Regions from separate parts of the Viridibacillus sp. d25.2 genome, predicted to be linked through region 3. Evidence: riboswitches for the same ligand, from Rfam matches in the RefSeq annotation. Region 3 holds a riboswitch; each other region holds the start of a gene.

Region 1 (7,087 bases), 760 kb from region 3:
TTTTAACATTCCTGATAGCCAATTACCTGCAGACGGTACAGGATTTATCGTGTCTGAAAATAGTAATGTAAAATGTAATGCTTGTACATGGACAAGTCGTAAATGGAGTCATACTTCAAAAGACGGCAAATTACTTGTACGATTATTTTATAAAAATTCAAACCCAGCTTTTGCAGAGATGAAGCATTTAAGTAAAGAAGAATTAACTAAAATTGCATTAGAGGATATTGCAAAAAGCCTGAAAATAGAAGCAGAGCCTAATGTTGTAGAGGTGACAAAGTGGAATGATTTAATGCCAGTTTACCATCTTGGACATGCAAAAACAGTAGAAACTTTATCAACTAAAATGGCTTCTTCATATGAAAATGTAGTACTTGCAGGTTGCTCTTATTACGGTGTAGGTATTGGCTCTTGTATTAAAAATGGAAAAGAAACAGCAGAATCGATACTAAATAAAATACAGTAAAGAATAATCAGTTTAGTGGGAAAGAGCTATTAGAAATAACAATTTCTTTAGCTCTTTCTTTTTGCACAAATTATAAGTTTATGACAAACTGGAAAACTGCTTGAAAATACTAAATGAATTGTTACTATAAAATGAATGAGTAAAAAGAAGGTGGATAACATGAGGAAAAAGGGAAGTTTGATTTTAGGTATTCTCTTCCTAGTAATCGGTTTAGTATTTATTTTCTATCGACCTATCATGGGTTATTTCATCTCGAATATGTCAAAAGCAACGATTGAACAACAAGACATAGAGATGGCTATGAAAAATCCAGATACGTCATTTGATTTTGAGCAAGTAGCTGATTTAAATGTCAAAGATGTTGTAAAGGCACAATTCAATCAAAAGAAACTAAATGCCATTGGAGCTATTAGTGTACCTCAAGTGAATATGCGATTGCCCGTTTTATATGGTGTGTCGAATACAAACCTAGCAGTTGGTGCAGGTACGATGAAACCAGATCAAAAGATGGGGAAGGCTAACTATGCGCTAGCTGGACATAATATGAATAATGGGAAGGCACTTTTTAGCCCTCTTACAAATGCAGAGGAAGGTATGCAAGTTTATTTGACTGACTTTAAAAAAATCTATGAATATAAAATTGAAAAAATGCATATTGTACAACCGGAGCAAATTGATGTTATTGATGATACAAATGACAAAATGATCACTCTTGTCACATGTAATTATGATGGCTCTAAACGCATGATCATTCAAGGTAAACTGGTTGAAACGAAGGATTATGATAAAGCAGAAAGTAATGAAATTTTTGCAAATAAATAGCAATGAAAGAAAGATCAATCTTTTAATATTAGGTCTTCAAAAGTCCTCTTTTTTTGTTTTGAAGCTAATATATACGTATAATACTGATTTTTTCTACAATTGCGAAAATCCACTTGACGATATTCATTTCAAGGGTTATGATTCTTTTAATTATTCTAACAATTAAATAAATATTTCTTATCAAGAGAAGCTGAGGGACTGGCCCTTTGAAGCTTCAGCAACCAGCCATTTGGTCAGGTGCTAACTCCAGCGGATTTACTGATTGTCCGAAAAGATAAGAAGGAGCGAACATCGTTATCGTCAAGCCTTCTTATTTATAAGAAGGCTTTTTTATGTAGAAAGGAAGAGATTTTAATGGGATTACTTGAAAAACTGCAAACACAAGTTTTAACGGCTGACGGTGCGATGGGCACTCTATTATATTCTTACGGAATCGATTATTGTTATGAGGAATTGAATATCACTAAACCTGAAGTGATTGAAAATATTCACCAACAATATATTAAAGCTGGCGCTGACATTATTCAGACTAATACATATACAGCGAATGCCATTAAATTAGAACGTTATGGTTTAGAGAGTTCAGTAAAAGAGTTTAATGAATCGGCAATCGCAATTGCAAAACGTGCTGCGGCACCTGGAGGACAATTCGTCTTAGGGACAATTGGTGGTATTCGCGGTATTCGTAAAAGTGAAGCGACACTAGATGAGATTATAGCTGCACTTGATGAGCAGGTTGGGTATCTACTATCGGGTAATCCAGACGGTTTATTACTTGAGACATACTATGATTTTGAAGAGCTTTCATCAGTAGTGAAGCATTTGCGCAAAGTAACAGATATACCAATCATCTCGCAAGTATCCATGCACGAGCCAGGAATTTTACAAAATGGCTTACTATTAAATGATGCACTACACCAATTAGAAGCTTTGGGTGCAGATATTATTGGAGTAAACTGCCGTTTAGGCCCCCACCATACAATCCAAGCGTTTGAAGATGTTGAATTACCATCAAAGGCACTCTTATCTGCGTATCCAAATGCAAGTCTACTAGATGTAGAAGATGGCAAAATTGTTTATGAATCAGAGGCTGATTATTTTGGTCGTGCAGGTGTTTTACTACGTGACCAAGGTGTTCGCTTAATCGGTGGGTGCTGTGGTACGACGCCGAAGCATATTGAAGCGGTTAAAAAACGTATTGCTGACCTACCACCAATTGAAAATAAAATTGTAAAAAAGAAAAAAGTAATTGAGATTAAAGAGGCGACACCAGATCATCATGTGCCACTTCATGAAAAGGCGAAAAAGGAACGTACAATTATCGTAGAGCTTGATACACCTCGCCATCTTGATACTGCTGCCTTTATAGAAGGTGCGCAAATACTCAATGCAACAGGGGTTGATGCTGTCACTATGGCTGATAATTCGTTAGCATCACCTCGTATTAGCAACATGGCAATGGGCTCTATTTTGAAAATGCAAAATAATATTCGTTCCCTCGCCCATATTACTTGTCGTGATCGTAATCTAATCGGCTTACAATCACATTTAATGGGCCTAGATGCATTGGGCATTAATGAGATTCTTGCAGTTACTGGAGACCCTACGAAAGTAGGTGATTTCCCAGGTGCAACTAGTGTTTATGATGTTTCAAGCTTAGAGTTACTTCAGTTAATTAAACAATTGAATGAAGGGATATCATTTTCTGGTAAACCCCTTCGCAAAAAGGCTAATTTTTCTATTGCAGCTGCATTTAATCCTAACGTTCGAGTGCTTGACAGAGCTGTAAAACGATTAGAAAAGAAAATTGAGTGCGGAGCAGATTATTTCATCACACAACCTGTATATACAAAAGAAAAAATAATAGAAATCTATGAAGCTACGAAACATTTAGAAACCCCTATTTTCTTAGGAATCATGCCATTAACCGGTATCCGAAATTCAGAGTTTTTACATCATGAAGTTCCAGGTATTAAGCTCTCTGATGAAGTACTTGAGAGAATGCGTGCAACAGGTGACGATAAAAACCTTGCAACTGCAGAAGGTATTGCGATTGCTAAGGAATTAATCGATACAGCTGCAGAGTTATTCAACGGCATTTATATTATTACACCATTCACTCGTTACGACATGTCGGTGGAATTGATTCATTATATTCAAGAGCTAGACAAACAGAAAGTAGGAGATCACAACTATGCTAAAACAACCAATTAAAGAACGACTCCAACAACATATTCTTATTTTAGACGGTGCGATGGGAACTATGCTCCAAAACGCTAATTTAACACCTGAGGATTTTGGTGGAGATGAATATGATGGCTGTAATGAATATTTGAATATTACACGACCTGACGTGATTGAAAATGTACACCGTGCTTATTTAGAGGCCGGTTCAGATATTATTAGTACAAATACATTTGGTGGAACACCTGTTGTATTAAATGAATATGCACTTGGTGATCAAGCAGATGAAATCAACTTATTAGCAGTACAGATCGCTAAAAAAGTAGCAGATGAATTATCAACCCCTGAATGGCCACGTTATGTTGCTGGCGCAATGGGACCGACGACTAAAACCCTTTCAGTGACTGGGGGTATTACTTTTGATGAGCTATTGCATGACTTTTATGTGCAAGCAAAGGCATTAATCGAAGGTGGAGCGGACTTATTATTACTTGAAACAAGTCAAGATATGCTGAATGTTAAGGCGGGCACTTTAGGTATTAAACAAGCATTTGAAGAACTAGATAAGGAACTTCCAGTGATGATTTCAGGGACAATCGAACCGATGGGAACAACTCTGGCAGGGCAAAGTATTGAGGCGTTTTATATTTCAATTGAACATATTAATCCTTTATCAGTTGGGTTGAACTGTGCAACAGGACCTGAATTTATGACGGATCATTTACGTTCGCTTTCAGAATTAGCAACAAGCTATGTAAGTTGTTATCCGAATGCTGGTTTACCAGATGAAGAAGGGCATTATCATGAGACTCCGGAATCACTGTCTAAAAAGCTTGAAGGTTTTGCAGATAAAGGTTGGTTAAATATCGTAGGGGGTTGTTGTGGTACGACACCAAATCATATTAAAGCAATTCGTAAAGTGGTGGAAAATAAGCAGCCTCGCCAAATGCCCGAAACGGAACATGGGCATGTCGTCGCAGGAATTGAACCGCTTGTTTATGATGATTCAATGCGCCCGTTGTTTGTAGGAGAACGTACAAATGTTATTGGTTCACGCAAATTTAAGCGTCTAATTATAGAAGGTAAATTTGAAGAAGCGGCTGAAATTGCACGTGCCCAAGTAAAAAATGGTGCGCACGTCATGGATATTTGCTTAGCAAACCCAGACCGTGATGAACTTGACGATATGAAAAACTTCATGACAGAGGTAGTGAAGAAAGTTAAAGTTCCTCTTGTAATCGATTCGACGGATGAAAAAGTAATAGAAGAAGCACTGAAATATTCCCAAGGTAAAGCAATCATTAACTCTATCAATTTAGAGGACGGTGAAGAACGTTATGATGCGGTTTTGCCCATCGTAAAGAAATACGGTGCATCTATCGTCATCGGAACAATCGATGAAAAAGGGATGGCTGTTGACCGCCATAGTAAATTGAAAGTTGCTGAACGTTCATATGATTTACTAGTTAACAAATGGGGAATTGCACCAGAAGATATAATTTTCGATCCTCTTGTATTCCCAGTAGGCACTGGAGATGAACAATATATAGGTGCAGCTGAAGAAACGATTGAAGGTATTCGCTTAATTAAGGAAAAAATGCCACGTGTACTAACTATTTTAGGTGTTAGTAATGTATCGTTTGGTTTACCTCCTGTTGGGCGTGAAGTATTAAATGCTGTGTATTTATACCACTGTACACAAGCTGGATTAGATTACGCAATTGTAAATACCGAGAAATTGGAGCGCTATGCTTCAATTCCAGAGGCCGAAATTAACTTAGCAAATGATTTAATCTATAAAACAAATGATAAAACACTTGCTGATTTCACCGATTTCTACCGTGACAAAAAGAAAGAAAAGACCGAAGATGATATTCCGAAAACAGTACCAGAGCGACTGGCTTATTACATTATTGAAGGTACAAAAGAAGGACTAATTCCTGACTTAGAAGCTGCTATGAATATGTACGATTCACCGTTAGAAATTATTAATGGACCATTGATGACGGGGATGGCTGAGGTTGGACGTCTATTCAATGATAACCAGTTAATTGTAGCAGAAGTATTACAAAGTGCAGGGGTTATGAAAGCATCTGTCTCTTTCCTAGAACAGTTCATGGAGAAAAATGAAAATGACACTGGTAAAGGGAAAGTTATTTTAGCAACTGTTAAAGGAGATGTACATGATATCGGAAAAAACCTTGTCGATATTATTCTAAGTAATAATGGTTATAAGGTAATTGATGTCGGTATTAAAGTTACACCACAAGCACTGATTGAAGTTATTAAAAAAGAACATCCAGATATCGTTGGTTTATCTGGATTACTCGTAAAATCAGCTCAGCAAATGGTTATTACGGCGCAAGATTTCAAGGATGCGGGTATCATTACACCGATGCTCGTAGGTGGAGCGGCGTTATCAAGACGTTTTACAGAAACAAAAATTGCAGCAGAATATGATGGTCCAGTTATGTATGCAAAAGATGCGATGCATGGGCTTGAGCTAGCTAATAGACTGCAAAGTGTCGATAAAGGTGAATTACTAGATGAATTAGAAAACGCAATTGAAAAACGTATAGCTTCGGAGGCAAAACGTGCTGCAAGACCAGCTATTGCTATAGCTGAAAAACCTGTTAAAACAGTGCGTTCAGATGCACCTGTTTTTGTACCAGCTGATTTACGACGCCACGTTTTAAAGGACTATTCTGTATCACATCTGTATCCATATGTGAATATGCGAACATTAATTGGCCATCACTTGGGTTTAAGAGGTTATAGCGATGAAATGCTTGAAAAAGGCGAATCCCGAGCAGTTGAATTATACGAATTAGTTACAGAATTTTTGGAATCAGGTATGTTGAATCCATCAGGTATGTATCAGTTTTTCCCTGCACAAGCAGACGGCGATGATGTTATCATTTATGATCCAGCAGATAGTAAAACCATTATTGAGCGCTTTACTTTCCCACGTCAAAATAAGACACCATACTTATGTCTAGCTGATTTCTTGAAAACAGTTGATAGTGGTGAAATGGATTATGTTGCTTTCATGCAAGTAACGGCGGGTCATGGCGTACGTGAAGCAGCGGCACGTTTGAAGGAGCAAGGGAAATTCCTTGAAAGTCATGCATTACAAGCGACAGCTCTCGAGTTAGCTGAAGGTTTTGCAGAACGTATCCACCAAGAAATAAGGGACCAATGGGGATTCCCAGATGCCACCGATTTCACAATGCGCGATCGTTTTGCGGCAAAATATCAAGGACAGCGTTTCTCATTTGGCTATCCAGCGTGTCCAAATTTAGAAGATCAATCGAAGCTATTTGGTTTGATCAAGCCAGAAGATATAGGTGTACATCTTACAGAGGAATTTATGATGTCGCCAGAAGCATCCGTTTCAGCAATTGTTTTTGCGCATCCTGATGCACGATATTTCAATGTAGAATAAGAAAAAGCGTGATGGTTTTATACCGTCTCGCTTTCTGCATTTATTTTAGATAAATTTATGTGTCATTTAAAGTGTAATAAAGAAAATCCATTACTTTGGTTTAATGATAGATGTTCAACAAAGTAAGTATTATCAAATGTATATTAGATTTATTACCAAGTATTAAGACT
Region 2 (7,087 bases), 1.3 Mb from region 3:
TAACCCTAAGATAATTAGGGGTCTCCATTCGATTTTCTTCGGCCAAGGACTTTTTTTACTGATTATATAAACATAAATAAATAGTAATATTCCTGCGATTAAAAATCGACTTGTAGCAAGTAGCATAGGGGTGGTAGAATACAAGCCAAATTTAGTAGCTATCGCCGCAGATGACCATAAAAGTGTAAAAAACAAGCCCACTATCGTTTTCATCTTTTCGCTCCTTATAATAATTAATCTTTGAAATGACCTTCATTAAAGGCCATAACTAAGTTTTGCATATATTAGATGAGCGGTTTTTACTGAATATCAGATTGATTTAACTAGATGTCGGATATTGAACGGTTTCTAAATTTCCTTCTATGACATAGATTATATTTGATTATATTTCTACCTTCTCTGATTTTTTCGATACTGGCTAGGCGTCATACCCTCATGTTTTTGGAACAAACGCGTTAATGAGGATTGATGATCTAAGCCAACTTGAATCGCAATATGTAAAATAGATAAATCTGTACCTCTCAGTAATTCTTTAGCTTTATTCATACGTACATCTTGTATGTATGTTGAAGGTGATTTACCTGTTTCTTTTAAAAACCATTCAGAATAATATGAACGGTTGTAATGTTCAAGGGAAGCAAGGTCTTGTACTGTAATAATTTCATTAAAATGTTCATGGATATATGTAATGGACTTAGGTTGTTGTTCTTGTATTAAACATTTAGAAATATAAGGATAGAGTTCGTTAACAGCTGATCCTCGTAATGATTGTTGTTCGATTTCGTTTAGTATAAGATATTTGATTCCTTTCCATTGATTATTCAACTTATATGATTTCCCCCTATTTTGTAATTGCCTCTCAGTAAGCATAAAATGAGGGATATCTAATACTAAAAACTCATTTCGACCAACTGAATGGAATGTATGATTACATTCAGGAGGAACAAAAAATATAGTTTCAAGATCTAATAAAAGTTTTTTCGACTCGGTCTTTATAGAAAGTTCTCCTTGTAGAGGGAGTATTAACTGTGCATAACGATGTGAATGGTTTTCTTGATCCGAAGTATAGGTTCTTCTTTCGGCAACAATATCTCTAACTTGTTCCATTATCATTTCCTCCAAAATGTAAACAGATTCTACTGACTTTATAACTTTTGAAACTAAAAATATTCTTTAATTACTTATATATATGAAACCATTATGATATTAAACTCGGATACCATCCAGTATTTTGAATCAGAGCAAAAAGACCAGCAATTAATTATATGGCCATTTTTTCTATATTTAATGATATGAATTAAAAAAGCAAGCGACCTTTTCAATGACTTCTAAAATAGAATGGTCACTTTTGTGTCACTTGCTCATTTTTTTAGTATGTGATTAGAACGTTTATATTTCGACTAGTCTTGAATCGCTGCTTCTAATGCAACAACCATCATATCGTTAAACGTTAATTGACGTTCTTCAGATGATGTTACTTCACCAGTAATGATATGGTCACTTACTGTTAGGATAGAAAGCGCTTGACGGCCATATTTTGCTGCTAAAGTGTAAAGTGCTGCTGATTCCATCTCAACTGCTAAAACACCATAACGAGCTAATTTTTCATTTTGATTTTCTTCACTATAGAACATATCTGCAGTAAAGATGTTACCCACTTTTAAATTCAGACCCGCTTCTTTTCCAGCATTATATGCTTTTAAAAGTAAATCGAAATCAGCTGTAGGCGCATAGTCTAAACCATTGAAGATAATTTCGTTCATTTTTGAATCAGTAGAAGCACTTTGAGCAATAATAACGTCGCGAACTTTAACATCTTTTTGAATTGCTCCACATGTACCTACACGGATTAGTTTTTGTACACCGTATTCTTGCATTAATTCGTTTACATAAATAGAAATTGATGGCACACCCATACCTGTACCTTGTACAGATACACGTTTACCTTTATATGTACCTGTGAAGCCTAACATATTACGTACTTCGTTATAGCATGTAACATCCTCTAGATAAGTTTCTGCAATGTATTTCGCACGTAATGGATCTCCAGGAAGTAGAACGATTTCTGCGATATCGCCTTGTTTGGCATTAATATGAATACTCATTAGTATCACTCTTTTCATTAGTATAGTTATTCATCATATTTCTATAAAACAGCTATGATGCTACAAGCATTGTACCAAGAAAGTCTGACCTCTGACAAATATTATCTTAAATAAATTTTAAAAATTTTATTAATTAATTTACCCCATTGTTACTTAATAATAACTTAAATTAATTATATTTTAATTCGTATAAATACCAAAGTTCATCAAAAACACGTGCGCTCATTTCGTCATCTGCTTTTTCTTCGATGTATCTCGAAAGCATATGGAAATCTGTTGATTGTTTAGGAAAACCATGATCTTGAAAAGCTGCTTCTGCAAACGAAGCTTTTTCATCATGTTTTTCACCACCACGAAATGTTTGAACATAACTGTAGAACGAATGATTCATGAATATCTCCCTCCTAATAGTTACTTAGTCACGATATATTTTTTGAAAAGTATAGAATATTCTTTCATAAAGAAGTAAAATGAACAGTATTCAACAGAAATATGGAAAGTGGGTGACAGATTGGTAAAAAAATTCAAAATTAATGCGCGAAATGTAAGGGAAAGCACTGATCAAAGCACTAATAAGACATCAGTTTCAATGGCTTCATTTTTCAGAAAGAAAAAAAAGCAAAATAACATTGAAGTTCATGGACCTATTCAATCAAACTTTTTCCAAATGATTCGCGGCCGCATTATTACTAACTTCTTGATACTCATCATTATTCTATCAGCAATGCTTGTTGTTTCCTATTCAAATATGTCAAACCTTCAAAACGAATTAAAGGTTTTTACAGGGAAGCATCTTGTAGAACAGATGAAAGTAAATAGTTTAGCTGCTGATATAGCGAAACTATCTAACTCTGAACAAAGTTATATTATAACGGGAAAAGATAATTTCCTAAGACAATATAGTCAGGATAAAAACCAAATTGAATCCAATTTATTAGATCTTCAAAAAATATTCGCTGACCGAAAAGAAGAATTAGATCGAATTACTTCCATCGACCAATTTTATAACAATTATATTCAGTATTCGAAACGATTGATTGACACTCGCCAAAAATCAGGTCTTGAAAATGCTCAAAAACTCGTTCTCGCTGGAAATGGCAAGACAGCCATGGGTTATATAGATGTGCATATTGAAATGATTAATGACATGCTAATAAAGAAAAGTAATGAACAAATCAAATCACTTGAAAAGCAAACGGAAATTGCATTGATAATATTCTTGATTTTAACAATATCGTCTATTATTTTAACTATTGTAACGGGTACCCTCTTGTTCCGTTCAATTAAACGTAACACATTAGCTATTAATACATCTATTATGGATATTGCTCAAGCAAATGGTGACTTGACAAAACGAGTAAAAGTAAAAACAAAAGATGAATTTGCTGAAATCGCCAATAGTACAAATGTGTTAATCACATCCATCTCTTCATTAGTAAAACGCGTGAGCACACTTGCTGAAAGTGTATCTGCTAGTGGGCAACAATTAATGGCTTCAGCCGATGAAAATTCGAATATTATCCAATCAATTGCCGATACAACAGGTGAAATCGCTGAAGGTAGCGAGCAAACGATGCTACGTATGAATAACGCAGTTCAAAAGATGAATTTGTTAGAAGAAGCTGCACGTTACTTAAGTACAGATGCTGAACATGTGAAAACAGCAACTGATCAAATGAAGATTGCTGCTGAACTTGGTGGAAAAACCGTCGAACAGTCTTCAAAAGTAATGATGTTAATAGAAGAAACTATGGCTAATACTACAGAAACCGTTGAAGCACTAGGCAAAAAATCATCCGACATCACTTTCATTATTCGTACAATTACTGATATCTCTGAACAAACAAACTTACTGGCCCTTAATGCAGCCATCGAAGCAGCTCGTGCTGGTGAACATGGTAAAGGATTCGCTGTCGTAGCAAATGAGGTTCGAAAGCTAGCTGAGCAATCTCAAAAAGCAGCACGTGAAGTAACGGGGATCGTTTCATCAATCCAATCAGAAGTACAAGCTATTATCACACAAAATCATGATGGTGTACAAAATGTCATACACGGTGTTGAAGTGACAAATGAAACAAATGCTTCTTTAGATAAAATTATTAAACAAACAAACGATACTGTAGCTATTATTAACAAGATGGTCATTCAAATTGAGCAAACTTTAAGCTATAGCCAAGAAGTGGCTGCTTCCTTTATAGAAGTAAATCAGATTGCAGAAAATACAGCAATGAGCACAGAGCGTTCAGCAGCTTCTGCTGAAGAAGGCTCTGCATCAATGCAAGAAATTACAGCTTCAGCAATTGAACTATCCAATCAAGCTGACGAATTGCGAAAAGTGGTTGGGGAATTCAAAGTATAACTTTTTCACTAAATGACTTGCAATTTCTATTGAGATTGCAAGTTTTTTTTATTCTACTCATTAATTTATATGTATCAGAAATTCCTTCGTTCATCTGTTATTACCCCAATCCCCTTCTCAAGACTACCTTTCATAGTGATAACAATGATTACACTTGGGATATTAGTCGTATAAAAAAAATGGCAGGAGATAAGACACCATCTCTCGGCCATTTACATATTAACAAATTTGGCATACGTTTTATTACCATGTATTTTGCAGTCATATAGATAACATTTTGAAACATAGTATGGCTCGAAATAAATTCTTGGGCGGTAGCCCTTTAAAATTCGGCCAATCAGTTTATTATATTTTTCTTTTGTATGTTGTAAGTCCATAATGGATTCTTCAAAATTTTCCTCTATCACCGCTTTATCTATTGCTCTTACACTACTTTCTACAATTTCATCATTTGTTTCTGTTTTCATCTTGTCTATAATATCTGACGCTTCTTCTACTCTACCTAATTGAATAAGTGCATAAACATAATGTTCTACCCAATCATACGATCTAACAATTTCTCTCCATCCTATTTCAAACAAAGGAATTGCTTCATCAAAGTAGTTAATTTGCACATAAAGTTCAGCTACATTTACTTCACCCATATAATTTTCATCATTTGTATTAACTTTTTTCAGCGTATTAAGTACAGAATCGTAATCATCTAAATGTAAGTAAGAAACCATTTCCGCATATTTCAAAAAATCGCCATCAGTTGCAGACTTTTTATAATGTTCTGCTGCTTTTTCAAAATTGTCCATGTTAAAATATGCTGCTGCCAAATTCGCATGGACTACTTCAGTATCTTCCATTTTTAAAGCATATTCTAAAATTCTGATGGCTGAAATGTATTTTTCCATTCGCAAATAAATTTCACCGAGTAAAGCAAAAGGAAAATAATGTTTTGGTTGTTGCTCTATTACTTCAGCTAAGAGCGGTAAAGCTTTGTAATATTCTTCAGCGTCTTTAATATAAAAACATGCTAAGTTATGGAGCGATTGTATATCTCTTTTTTCCACTACTGCTTGCTCTAGCATCATTTGAGCTTCTTCAAATTTAAATTCTTGTAATAACCGATTAACAGCTATGTCATTTAAATTCATCTTGTCACCTTCCAATTCAACTATGCAAATAATAGCATATTCATATAAAAAATGTACCACTTCTCAAAATTTATAAACTTTTCAAATTATATTGTTTCATAATAATGTTGATATTCTCATGTTCGCGTGTTAAAATTTCATTATTATTAACTTTCAAACAATTGAATATACTCACTTATCAAGAGAGATGGAGGGACTTGGCCCGTCGATATCTCAGCAACCACCCTATTTGTGGCAAGGTGCTAATTCCAGTAGACGTAGTCTTGTAGATAAGGAAATTGACTTCATATTTTGAAGGCCCTCTTCCTTAGAGGGCCTTTTAATTTTTTATAAAGGATGATGACATGATGACAAACAATCGTATTGAAACACGCCTAGTTCAGCTTGGCAATAACACTGATCAAAAAACTGGTGCTATTAACACCCCGATTTACCTTTCGACAGCCTATAAACATGCGGGTCTTGGCCAATCTACTGGCTACGATTATACAAGGACAAAAAATCCAACACGATCTGTATTAGAGGAAGCTATAGCTAACTTAGAATCCGGAGACGCTGGCTTTGCCTGTAGTAGTGGGATGGCTGCTATTCAATTAGTACTATCCCTTTTCAAATCAGGTGATGAGCTTATTTTACCAGAGGATATTTATGGTGGAACTTACCGTTTACTTGCTCAATACCATGAACAATATGCTATCAAACCTCAATATGCGAAATTCTCTTCAACTGAAGAAGTTGAGTCCTTCATTAACGACAAAACGCGCGCCATTTTTATTGAGACTCCTACTAACCCGTTAATACAGGAAATTGATATTGAGCTATATGCAAAGCTTGCGAAAAAACATAATTTACTTCTCATCGTCGATAATACATTCTTAACACCCTACTATCAACGTCCAATAGAGCTAGGCGCTGATATTGTTCTACATAGTGCGACTAAATACATCGGTGGTCATAATGATGTTTTGGCTGGTCTTGTCGTTAGTAAAGGTAAAGAGCTTAGCGAAAAACTATTCACAAATCATAATGCTGCAGGTGCAACACTTGCTCCATTCGACTCATGGTTACTGCTACGAGGATTAAAAACATTACATCTTCGCATGAAACAACATACGGAAAATGCTAAGCATATCGCGGCTTATCTAGAACAAGAACCTTTAGTAAAAGACGTTCTGTTTGCTGGTAAAGGCGGGATGATTTCTTTCCGTTTACAAAAAGGTGACTTAGTTGGTAAGTTTTTAGAAGGCTTGAAATTAATCGTCTTTGCTGAAAGCTTGGGCGGTGTGGAAAGCTTTATCACATATCCAACTACACAAACACATGCGGATATTCCAGAAGAAGAACGTATAGCTCGAGGTGTTGATAACTCTTTACTTCGCTTTTCAGTGGGTATTGAAGAAGCAGAAGATTTAATCGCCGATTTACAACAAGTTTTTTCTATCTTAGAAAAAGAGGTGTCATCATATGAGTTCAATTAATGA
Region 3 (7,087 bases):
AGAACAAATTGAAATACTGGACTTAACAAAAACAAATGTGCATATACCTCCAGTAATCGATCCAATTGATCCAACCAAACCAATTGATCCAACCAAACCAGTTGATCCAACTAAACCAGTTGACCCGAACAACCCGGGTAAACCAGGTAAACCAGGTGATTCAAACAATCCTGGAAAGCCAAACAAACCAAATAACCCTGGAGGACCAAATAATTCAGGTAATCCTAGCAAACCGGGAAAACCAAGTAATCCAAGTAATCCAGGAGAACCGAATAAATCTGGAAACAAGAAAAAAGAAGATATTCCAAGTGATTCAGATGGTTTAAAAGAAAGTAAATTGCTCCCTCAAACGGGTGAAGAGTATCTAGTAGGAACCCTATTTGCCGGTATCGTAGCTATCCTATTTGGTTTATGGATTCTATTTAACAGAAGAGGAACAAAGGTATAAAGAGAGAGGACTATTAAGTGGGTATTTCCCACTGATAGTCCTCTTTTATTTTTAGGTAGGATAAAAAGAAGGGGCATTTAATGAATCGAAGGTCCTTAATTTATATAATATTATTTTAAATTTAGGTATATAATTCTACATTCTGAATGCATTAAATAGGGGCTATATAACTAACGTAGGATGCTCATTTAGAATCATATTTGTTATAATGAAAGAAAAGATAAGGTTAGGACTGATATAGTTGAAACAGTTAATGAAGTTAATTATAGCAATTATATTAATGGTAAGTATCTTTCCTCTGCAAACCTTGGCAAAGAGCACTTTTTCAACAAAAAATTTAAGTAATGAAGAACAAAATGCATATAATAATATTCTCAAAAGTTTGCTAAATGTAGAAGCAAGTGCAAGCTTTAATTCTAAAGAATTAAGTATTGAAGAAATAGGGCCAATTATCAATAGGGTAGTTAAGGATCATCCGGAAATTTTTTATTATAATGGGGCAACTGCATTTTCAACCGGAAAGATCAATTTTAAATTCGATGATAGTAAACAAACAATTCTTAAAAAGAAAAATAAAATCGATACTGAAGTAAAACATATTTTAAAAGAAAATGTTAAGAAAAATATGAGTGATATAGAAAAAATAAAAGCAATTCATGATTATCTAGTTTTATCAGTAAAATATGATGCAATTTCCAAGGATTCTTATGAAGTTTATGGTGCTTTGATTAATAAGGTTGCTGTTTGTGATGGGTATTCAAAATCAATGCAACTACTATTAAATAAAGTAGGAGTGGACACAATCATTGTTACAGGGAGTAGCAAAGGCCAGAGTCACTCTTGGAACATGGTGAAAATTAATGGTGGGTACTATCATGTTGATACGACTTGGGATGATCCAATTCCAAATAAAACTGGAGTTGTCAATTATCATTATTTTTTACTAAGCAATGAGCAATTGAAAAAAGACCATAAATGGAAAGAAGAAGAGTTTCCGAATGCAAGTAGTGAAAAATACAGCTATTTTCATAGAATGAGCAATATGATTGAAAAAAATGGAGCGTTTTATTATTCAAATAACACAAATGATCTACTTTATAAAATGGATAAAAAAAGTAATAAGCATTTGAAAGTAGTCACAGATAGAGCACCTTTCTTAGCCATACATGGCCAATGGATCTACTATAGTAATTATTCTAATAGTGGCCATTTGTATAAAGTGAAGTTAAACGGTAAAGATAAAACAAAAATAAAATCTACTCATGTTATAGATCTATACGTTAAAGGCAAAGTACTTCATTATAAAGAAAGTAAATCAGGTAATAAGCGTCAATTATCTCTAGCAAATGCTAAATAAACATGATTCAGTAGCTGCAAGCTACTGTAACAAACCTTAATTTCTCTGGAAATTAGGGTTTTATTATTTCTTCGTATGTTGTTCAGAATTTGTTTGAAATTGATGGTAAATATTACCGAATAAATATTCAAAATTAGTGTCAATCTGAGCAATGATCTTAAATTGTATTCTTCATGAGTGTCGAAGAGATGAAGGATTATTGACATAAATGTGTTCATCTATCTATAGTTGTTTTTTGCAATTGTTACTATGAGATGTGGGTGTTGTTGAGTTTAGGGCTATGAAATAGATGGCTTTATTTTATATACACTTAAAGATAAATTATCAGCTTTCTTTTTTGTATTATATGTTAAAAAGAAACGTAAAATCATTATATTATAGCAAAATAGACATAAGCCACAAAATCAACACAAATTTTAAGTCTTTTATCTTGTTTGTTGGAAAACGTTTCTTCTATGATGGTAGATAGGAAGTCAAGTGGTGACAGGAGGAACTATGGCGATGCTGAATGAGGCAATTGAATTTATGAAGATGTATTATTCGGAAACAGGACAATCTGAAGAGGCGTTAGTGGGTCGCATAGCTGAAGTAGAGCATGAGATTCATGAGAATGGTTTTTATGAACATACATTAGATGAGCTGAAGTTTGGTGCACAAGTAGGTTGGCGCAATAGTAATAAGTGTATTGGTCGCTTATTTTGGCAAACGATGCAATTACTTGACCAGCGCAAATTAAGAGATGAGCAGGATATTTTCCACGCACTTTTAGAGCATATTGAATTTGCGACAAATGGTGGTCGTATTCGTCCAACGATTACGGTTTTCTCTCAACGTGATGTACGAGTTTGGAACCATCAATTAATTCGCTATGCTGGTTATGAAACAGTGGATGGTATTGTAGGTGATCCAGATTCAGTGGCGTTTACGAAAAAATGTGAGCAACTTGGCTGGCAAGGACAGGGTGGCCGTTTTGATGTGCTACCACTTGTTATTCAAGTAGAGGATAGAGCCCCACAAATATTCGATATTCCAGCTGAATATATATTAGAAGTACCGATTCGTCATCCAGAGTTTGAATGGTTTGAAGAGCTTGAGTTGAAATGGTATGCAGTGCCGATGATTTCGAATATGAAACTGGAAGTGGGTGGCATCACGTATGCAGCGGCTCCTTTTAACGGTTGGTATATGGGAACAGAAATTGGTGCGCGTAATTTAGCGGATGATTATCGTTATAATATGCTTCCAATAATTGCAGAGAAAATGGGTCTAAATACAGTATCTAATTCTACCTTATGGAAAGACCGCGCATTAGTTGAATTGAATGCAGCAGTTTTATATTCGTATAAAGAAGATGACGTGAGCATTGTAGATCACCATACAGCAGCACAACAATTCAAGCGCTTCGAAACTAATGAGCAAATTGCAGGGCGTGACGTAAAGGGAAATTGGACATGGCTTATTCCACCATTATCACCGGCTACAACTCATGTTTTCCATAAACCATATGACAATGAACGTAAAACGCCGAACTATTTTTATCAAAAAGCACCATATTAATTTAGAGAATCACAGGAAATATATTGCAATTCTTAATGGCTTGACGTATTATGATTTTTAAATACTACTAATTCAATAGGTTTTCTTATCGAGAGAGATGGAGGGACTGGCCCTGTGACATCTCAGCAACCGCTATTATAGCAAGGTGCTAATTCCTGCAAGTTGATTGAAAAGCTTGATAGATGAGGAGGGACTTATATACAAAGTCGATTTCTTGGAGTGAAATATAGAAGTCGGCTTTTTATTATCATGAAATAAACATGTAATACATATAATGAAAAGTTAAGAAAAAAATTTAGCTTTAATTCATAGTAAACTAATTTGAATTGAAGGGATAAATCGAATGGAGGAATATTGAGTGAGTGCGATTACGCAAAAAGAACTTTTAACTACAATTTATGAAGAAATAGATCAAGGCTTTGATGAAATTGTTGGATGGAGAAGATATTTGCATGAGCATCCTGAGCTATCTTTTGAAGAATATGAAACAGCAAAGTTTATTGCAGAAAAACTTGAGGGTTTTGGTTTAGAAGTGAAAAAAGGGATTGGTGGAAATGGTTTAATAGGTATCTTAAAAGGGGAGCAGTCTGGTAAGACAATTGCTTTAAGAGCCGATTTTGATGCACTACCAATTACAGATTTAAAAGAAGTTACTTATAAATCCAAAAAAGAAGGCGTCATGCATGCATGTGGACATGATGGGCATACAACCGCATTACTAGCGACAGCAAAAACGCTCAGTCATTACCGCAAGTATCTACATGGTAACATCATTTTCATCTTCCAGCATGCGGAGGAAAAACCACCAGGTGGTGCAAAATTCATGATTGCTGAAGATGTATTAAAAGATGTGGATTATGTTTTCGGTGCACATTTAGATTCAGGTGTTCCAGTTGGAAAAGTATCTGTTGGTGATGGCTATAGAATGGCAGCAGTAGATAAATTCGCGATTAAAGTTCAAGGGCTTGGTGGACACGGTGCAAAACCACAGCAATCCATCGATTCAATCGTAATCGGTAGTGAAATAGTAAGTTCATTACAGAAAATAGTCAGTCGTCGCTTAAACCCTTTTGATGCAGCGGTAGTGACAGTAGGGGTTTTCCATGCAGGTAGTGCTTTTAACATTATCGCAGATTCGGCGATTATTGAAGGAACAGTGCGTACAATGACAGAAGATGTTCGGAGTAAGGTGAAAGAGGAAATTTATGCAATTGTAAAAGGGACTACTGAATCAGCGCATGCAACATATGAAATTGATTATTTACGTGGCTACCCAGCGCTTTATAATCATCCAGTCGAAACTGCGCTTGTAAAAGAGTTATTTGAAAATGAGTTCGGTGTAGAATCTGTAATAGATATCGAGCCTTCAATGGGTGCAGAAGACTTTGCCTACTTTTTAAATGAAAAGCCAGGCACTTACTTCAAAGTAGGCTCTCAAAATGAAGATGAACGCACACAATTCCCGCATCATCATCCGAAATTTGATTTTGATGAAAGGGCGTTATTAACAATCGAGAAATCGTTTGTGAAAATCGTTTCACATTATCTATTTAAATAAGGGGACTTGAACATGACATTATCGTTTGATCATTTAGTACATTTTGTAGATGAACCAAAAGAAGTAATTAAGCCACTACAAAGTCAGGGGATCCATGCTGTTGAAGGTGGCGTACATGAAGGACGCGGAACATATAATGCACTTAGCTACTTTGATCTAAGCTATATCGAGTATCTCGGTACATACGACAGAGCTCTAGTAGCTGAGACAGAGCATTTACATCACAGTCTTATTGAAACAGTAGTAAATAATGATTTCAAAGAAGGCTTCGTAAGATTTGCAGCACGTACATCGGATATTGAGAGGGTAGCAGAGCGTTTGAAAGAGCAAGGTCTATCAGTAAATGGACCAGTGCCGATGTACAGAAAACGACCAGATGGCAGTATTATTAATTGGCAATTACTTTATGCTGGAGAAGAAAATAACGCACTTCAACTACCATTCATTATTCAATGGGATGATAATGACGATAAGCGTAGAAAGGAGCAAGTTGAAAAGGGCGTCATTGGAAATCAACCAGAAAAGTTGGACTTTGCAGGCGTTACTTTTGCAGTAATAGATGCTGAAAAAACGGCTAGAAAATGGTCTCGATATTTAGGGTTAGAGGTTGCAGAAGCGTATGTCGATCAAGAGTTGAACGCTATTGTCCAGGTTCTTACGTTAGCCGGCGGTGACTTATACTTTGCTAGTCCAATTGGAGATGGTGTTGTAGCAAAAGTAATAACAGAACGAGGCGAATGTCCGTTCCAAGTTAATTTCTCGGGAGCTAAGGAACCTGTCACACTCGAATTATTTAACGGTCGCTATCATTTTGAGAAATAATTTATTTAGATGGCACTTCTTTGTATGGCTTTAAGAAAATAGTAAATATAAAGACAGTGTAATTAAAAGCTATTATGTAGTGTTTGAAACTATGCACTGACCTAAAAATATGAGACAAATAAAAACACCTTTCGTTGAAAAAATGGGTATCCTACCTTTAAAAACCAACGCGGAGGTGTTTTTTCTATGGGGACAAGAGTCAGTTATCCAGTAGAAATTAAAATGAAGGCAATTGAGATGAGATTAGCTGGGATTCCTGTAAAGCAAGTATTAGAAGAGTTGAATATTCGTAATCACAGTCAATTAAAAACATGGTTGAAATGGTATCGAAATGGCGAATTACATCGGCTTGAACAGCCAGTGGGTAAACAATATACCTTTGGTAAAGGACCTGAATATGAAAGTGAAACCGCAAAGTTACAAGCTGAAAATCGTTATCTAAAACAACAGATTGAAGTATTAAAAAAGTACGTAGAATTGGAGAGGAAGTGGTTTCAAGAGTTGTAGTTCAATTAGTGGAGGAATTAAAAGGAAGTATGTCAATTAGTGAAATCTGTCTTCATTTAGGAGTTGGCCGTTCGTCTTACTATCGTTGGAAAGCAAAAGTTCATACGCAAACATCAAAGGAGCTTCGAGACAAACAAATTGGTAACTTGTGCAAGCTACACAAATTTAGATACGGTTATCGAAAAATCACAAAATTATTAACAGGTATTAGTGAGAAAACGGTGCAACGTGTTATGCAAAAATATAACTGGCAGTGCCGTGTAAAAGTAAAGAAACGTAAACGTACGGGCCAACCAGCCTACATCGCTCCAAATTTATTAGCTCGCGATTTTAGTGCAACAAAACCATTAGAGAAGCTCGTAACAGATATTACCTACTTGCCTTTTGGACAAACCATGATGTATCTTTCAAGTATATTAGATCTGTTTAATGGCGAGATTATTGCACAAACTATTGGGTCTAAGCAAGATACAGCCTTTGTTTTAGATACGCTCAATCAATTACCTAATTTACCAGAGGGCTGCATTCTGCATAGTGATCAAGGATCTGTATATACATCTTATGTATATCAAAAAACAATCAAAGAAAAGGGAATTACCATGAGCATGTCTTGTAAAGGCACGCCCGTTGATAATTCCCCAATCGAAACGTTTCACTCCTCGCTAAAGTCTGAAACGTTCTACCTCGACGAAATTTACCGCACGACAAATGCACGCGTAATAAATATGGTCGAAGAATACATTTATTATTATAACAATATCCGGATTAAAACGAAATTAAACAGCCAGTCGCCGGTACAATACCGTCAACTGGCTGCAAAATAAGGTGTTTTCTTATT

Evidence for each region. A riboswitch is a leader RNA that binds a small molecule or an ion and turns the genes downstream of it on or off. The one in region 3 is predicted to bind S-adenosylmethionine.
Region 1: linked by a shared signal. The riboswitch ahead of ACZLO7_RS03125 (bifunctional homocysteine S-methyltransferase/methylenetetrahydrofolate reductase) and the one ahead of ACZLO7_RS21225 (M20 metallopeptidase family protein) in region 3 are both predicted to bind S-adenosylmethionine.
Region 2: linked by a shared signal. The riboswitch ahead of ACZLO7_RS14810 (methionine biosynthesis PLP-dependent protein) and the one ahead of ACZLO7_RS21225 (M20 metallopeptidase family protein) in region 3 are both predicted to bind S-adenosylmethionine.

Annotation. Positions count from the first base shown of each region.
Region 1 covers NZ_CM196652.1:617,104-624,190, forward strand. Annotated here, with positions in the region: gene ACZLO7_RS03115 (protoporphyrinogen oxidase) at 1-466, shown strand, start outside; gene ACZLO7_RS03120 (class A sortase) at 626-1,288, shown strand; SAM riboswitch class I at 1,463-1,569, shown strand; gene ACZLO7_RS03125 (bifunctional homocysteine S-methyltransferase/methylenetetrahydrofolate reductase) at 1,643-3,502, shown strand; gene metH (methionine synthase) at 3,483-6,917, shown strand.
Region 2 covers NZ_CM196652.1:3,010,681-3,017,767, forward strand. Annotated here, with positions in the region: gene ACZLO7_RS14780 (DMT family transporter) at 1-213, opposite strand, end outside; gene ACZLO7_RS14785 (AraC family transcriptional regulator) at 391-1,107, opposite strand; gene deoD (purine-nucleoside phosphorylase) at 1,401-2,105, opposite strand; gene ACZLO7_RS14795 (YozE family protein) at 2,275-2,496, opposite strand; gene ACZLO7_RS14800 (methyl-accepting chemotaxis protein) at 2,617-4,464, shown strand; gene ACZLO7_RS14805 (tetratricopeptide repeat protein) at 4,677-5,606, opposite strand; SAM riboswitch class I at 5,779-5,882, shown strand; gene ACZLO7_RS14810 (methionine biosynthesis PLP-dependent protein) at 5,954-7,084, shown strand; gene ACZLO7_RS14815 (aminotransferase class I/II-fold pyridoxal phosphate-dependent enzyme) at 7,080-7,087, shown strand, end outside.
Region 3 covers NZ_CM196652.1:4,341,084-4,348,170, reverse strand. Annotated here, with positions in the region: gene ACZLO7_RS21240 (collagen binding domain-containing protein) at 1-448, shown strand, start outside; gene ACZLO7_RS21235 (transglutaminase domain-containing protein) at 690-1,805, shown strand; gene ACZLO7_RS21230 (nitric oxide synthase oxygenase) at 2,301-3,362, shown strand; SAM riboswitch class I at 3,445-3,551, shown strand; gene ACZLO7_RS21225 (M20 metallopeptidase family protein) at 3,721-4,920, shown strand; gene ACZLO7_RS21220 (VOC family protein) at 4,933-5,742, shown strand; one part of gene ACZLO7_RS21215 (IS3 family transposase) at 5,929-6,202, shown strand; one part of gene ACZLO7_RS21215 (IS3 family transposase) at 6,202-7,073, shown strand.